Regions from separate parts of the Gottschalkia purinilytica genome, predicted to be linked through region 2. Evidence: a T-box and tRNA genes for the amino acid it is inferred to sense, from the RefSeq annotation. Region 2 holds a T-box; the other holds one or more tRNA genes.

Region 1 (2,214 bases), on a different contig from region 2:
ACCATATAGGTCCTTTTATTAAATCTTAGTTAATAGATTTTTATATAGCCACTTATCTCTTTTACGTAATCAATCACGCAGAAATTACTGATATGTTTTTTATTTTAATATATTAGTCAAATTAATCTCCAAAATGTCTTGTATATCAATATTTGCATATTTCCTGCGCATCAAGCTTCTATTACTACAGAAACTACTACTGCTTTTTTCTGCATTACATTATCTCTCTTCATGTAAGTTTGTTTAACTTTAAATTTAGTATATCATATATATTTTTTATTTTAATTATATCTTCACTTTTACTGCATATGATCTTATCATTGTTTTATTTTTTTACTTCATTAAAAATAAAGAATTACTCGATTAAGATGTATAATTCAAAGTTTTACACCGATATTATCCTAAATCAATTCTAAAGAATGGAGAAAAAATAAACATCCATTTTAATAAAGCATTGTGATTTAATATCTTATACTTAACATACTGAAATTAATAATATTTTTTATGAAAAAGTAAAAATTGAAACGAAGGATAGTAATATGATTTATAGAATTGTATCAAAGTTAGAAAGTGCTAGAAAAGTAATAGTATGTTTTACTTGTAATACCAGAAAATCACTTTTAAGTAATGGTGATATTAACTTAACTATAAATATATACTCATGTTATGGAAAACAAAAAAAGTAGTTGACACAGAAAAAATAAATCATTTATTTACTAATAATATTAAATAATATCATTAGCGATTATTGATTGTTTTTTCTATTGCACAACTACTGCACGAGTTTCATATATTTTTATTATTTAGATTTTTATAATATTAATTCTGATATTTTCAAAAGTTTAAAGTTATACTTGGCACGCCCTGAGGGATTCGAACCCCCGACAAACTGATTCGAAGTCAGCGAAATCTTATTTTGAGACTTATGTTAATTTCGTGTAACTATTGCAAACATCACATTTTATAGATTTGACATTTGGATCAATAAAGACAAAATAGGGACACTAAAAAACAAATTGTCCCCATTTTGTCCCCAACTATATATTTGATTTCAACTCTTTTATATTATCAAGATCACTTAAATCCATACCACTGTACTTCTTTAGAAAATCAATCAAATCTGCTCTTATTACTTTCATGTTTCCGAGTTTTAGTCCCTTGAGTAATCCTTTATCTATTAATTCATATATTTTATTTGTATTCACTTTAAGGATTGAAGCTACTTCTTTTACTGTATAGACCTCTAACTCATAATTAGCTTTTTCAAATGCTTTAGCTATATTCAACATATTATCATTGAATCTTCCTAATTCTTGAACGATAGCATTCTCTACCGCTTCACTGATAACTTTAGTTAAATCCATACACTCACCATATCCCTATATAGTATTCTTATTTTTTTCTGGAATAAGAGCTAATATTCCAGCTATAATAAATAAAATTGCTGGTATTACATAAAAGAATAGCGTTGTAAACAATCCACCAATTGCACTAAGTATTAGCAATATTCCAAATAACTTGTTGTTTTTTTCTGCTAATATAGAAGATACCAATCCCATAACAGAAAATATAATAGAAATTGCTCCACTTGTCATTATTTGTCTTCCAAATTCATAATTAGAAGGTTGTATTCCACCCCAAATAAACATGCCTAGAGAAATCATTATAGCTATTATTCCGCCTATTAGTCCCAGTGTAAATACTGTTTTTTTCACAATAATACCTCCCTTGCTAATATTTTCTATATACCTAATTTAACATATTTATATAAAGTTGTACAAATAAAAAAGTAAGCATTTATTTTTTCTTCTTAAACATCTATACAAAACTTATAAATTCAATTTTAAAAAAATATTTTCTCCTTTCTTCGACAGCCTTTTTATACACATAATGATATAATGTCTAGGACTTATTTACTAAAAATAAAAGGAGGTTTCTTTATGAAAAAAATAATTGCAATTCTTATATCTATGTTTTTGATTTTCACTATAGGATGCTCTAACGCTAAGGAATCTGGAGGTAAAATTGAATCAAAGGGACAAATTAAAACTCAGCAAGAGTTTTCTAAAATGTATTCTTCTCCAGATAAATATAAAGATTATGAAGTGGATTTCTATGCAAAGATACTATTTGAACCTGAAAAAGATGATGATGGGACTTATATACAATGTTATGCCTATGATAATGACAATTATAATACTCTAGTAGGAATCG
Region 2 (2,214 bases):
TATAGATTGCCTTTGCAAAATCGAATGTGTCTTTTCTGTATATGGCAGCAGTTATATCTCTTGTAGCATATATTGTAGTTCCATCACTTTTTATAATAAGACAAGGTGGCATATTATAGTCTTCTAAATCAACTATATAAGCGCCTTTACTTTCTTTTAGTATATTTTTTTCTTTTATCATATCAACTACTCTGTCCATTTTATCTTCATAAAAACTCTCACCTGTATAATAGTCAAAGTCAACTTTTAATAATTTATAAATTCTCTCAAATTCTTCTAGACTTAATTCAACAAACCACTTCCAAATCTTTTTTGCTTCCTCATCTCCATCTTCTAACTTTTTAAACCACATTCTTCCTTCATCTTCTAATGACGGTTCCTTTTCACATTCTTCATGAAACTTCACATATAAGCCTTGAAGTGTCTTTATTGGTTCTCTTTCTATTTCTTCTTTATTTCCCCATTTTTTATATGCACATATCATTTTTCCAAATTGTGTTCCCCAGTCACCTAAGTGATTTATACCTATAGAATTGTATCCTAAGAAATTATATATATTATATAAAGACTTTCCTATAACTGTTGAACGTAAATGTCCTACATGAAATGGCTTAGCAATGTTTGGTGATGAATAGTCTATAACTACATTCTTTCCTTCACCAATATTTTTAGATCCAAACTTTTCTTTTTGATTTAATACCTCTTCTAATACTGTCTTTGCAAGAATCTCTTTATTTACAAAGAAGTTTATATATCCTCCTACATTTTCAATCTTGCTAAAATATTTATTTCCTTTTAAGTTTTCTGCTAATTCTTCTGCAATTATATTAGGTGACTTTCTAAATATCTTTGCAAATCTGAAACATGGTAGTGCATAATCTCCTAAATCATAGTTTGGTGGTACTTCAATAAGACTTTCTATTTCTTCTACATTTAGTCCCTCTACCTCACTACTAATTAATATCGAGATTTCATTTTTAAAATCAATCATTTTATATACCTCCTACTTTTATACTATCTATTATCTTTTTTTGTTTTTTTATAATTTTTTCTTTTAATATAGTTATCTAAAAAACTAAAATAAGTACAATAAAAAATCTCGTCTCTATGAAAGAGACGAGATAAATTTCCCGTGTTGCCACTCTAATTGATATACATAGCATATATGTATATCCACTCTATCCTGTAACGTAGGAATACGTCAAGTCTTACTTTTTACTTTCAGATAGCTTCTCTAGGTCTCTTTTCAGATACACACGTGTATCAGGCTTACACCATTCCCGACTCGCTTTAACAATTGTATATCTTACTCTTCCCTTCATTGAATTTAACTTATATTTAACGATTCGTTATTATATCATATTGAAATTTTTTTATCAACAATCTAGTATAGAGCTTTCTTTTTCTATATCCTCTTCTGTATATATTTTTATTCCATTTTTTAAAAGAAGACTAGATGTAACTCCAACTCCATTTTTTAGCTTTCCACTAAATGTTCCATCATATATTTTGCCATAACCACAAGATGGACTTCTTGCTTTTAATATAGCTACTTTTATATCCATCATTTTAGCTATATTTAAGGTTTCCTCTGCACCTTTTACAAAATACTTAGTTACGTCTTCTCCTTCGTTGGTTAAGATTTTTATTTGACCTTCAGAATCTTTCACCATCTCACTAGGAGGTCTAGGAGTAGAAAGTCCTCCTAACTGTTCAGGGCAAACTAGAATAGCTTTTTTGTCTTTAACCAACTTCAATATTTTTTCATTTAAATTATTATCTCCATTATATCTACAATTAACCCCTGCTAAGCATGCACTTATTAAATACATTTTATTTTTCTCCTTGCATTAGTTATTTCATTTCTACTATGGTAACTCCTGTTCCTCCTTCTCTATAGTTACCTAGTCTATATGATTTAACATGTTTATGTTTTTTTAGAAGTTGTCCTATTCCTTCTCTTAGTATCCCAGTACCTTTTCCATGTATCAATTGTACAGTTTTAAGTCCTGCAATATATGCATCATCTAAATATTTATCAACATCTAACATAGCCTCTTCTAGATTTTTTCCTCTAAAATCTAGCTCATTTTTAATGTTTTTAGATTTATCTTTAATTACAGCTTTAGCAGAAACCTTAGTTTCTTTTTTACTTTCTTTCTTACTTATTTCTATAGTATTTAATGGAACCGTTATTTTCATAACACCTACCTG

Evidence for each region. The T-box of region 2 lies ahead of argS (arginine--tRNA ligase). A T-box ahead of a tRNA ligase gene usually reads a tRNA of that ligase, here a tRNA-Arg.
Region 1: it has a tRNA-Arg gene. The T-box ahead of argS (arginine--tRNA ligase) is inferred to sense a tRNA for this amino acid. The anticodon was not compared.

Annotation. Positions count from the first base shown of each region.
Region 1 is NZ_LGSS01000011.1:3,392-5,605, reverse strand. It holds gene CLPU_RS17275 (hypothetical protein) at 540-686, shown strand; tRNA gene CLPU_RS17270 (tRNA-Arg) at 856-938, opposite strand; gene CLPU_RS11200 (helix-turn-helix domain-containing protein) at 1,038-1,364, opposite strand; gene CLPU_RS11195 (DUF4064 domain-containing protein) at 1,380-1,715, opposite strand; gene CLPU_RS11190 (DUF4352 domain-containing protein) at 1,941-2,214, shown strand, end outside.
Region 2 is NZ_LGSS01000016.1:50,592-52,805, reverse strand. It holds gene argS (arginine--tRNA ligase) at 1-991, opposite strand, end outside; T-box leader at 1,110-1,331, opposite strand; gene CLPU_RS13560 (2-thiouracil desulfurase family protein) at 1,377-1,832, opposite strand; gene CLPU_RS13555 (endonuclease MutS2) at 1,855-2,214, opposite strand, start outside.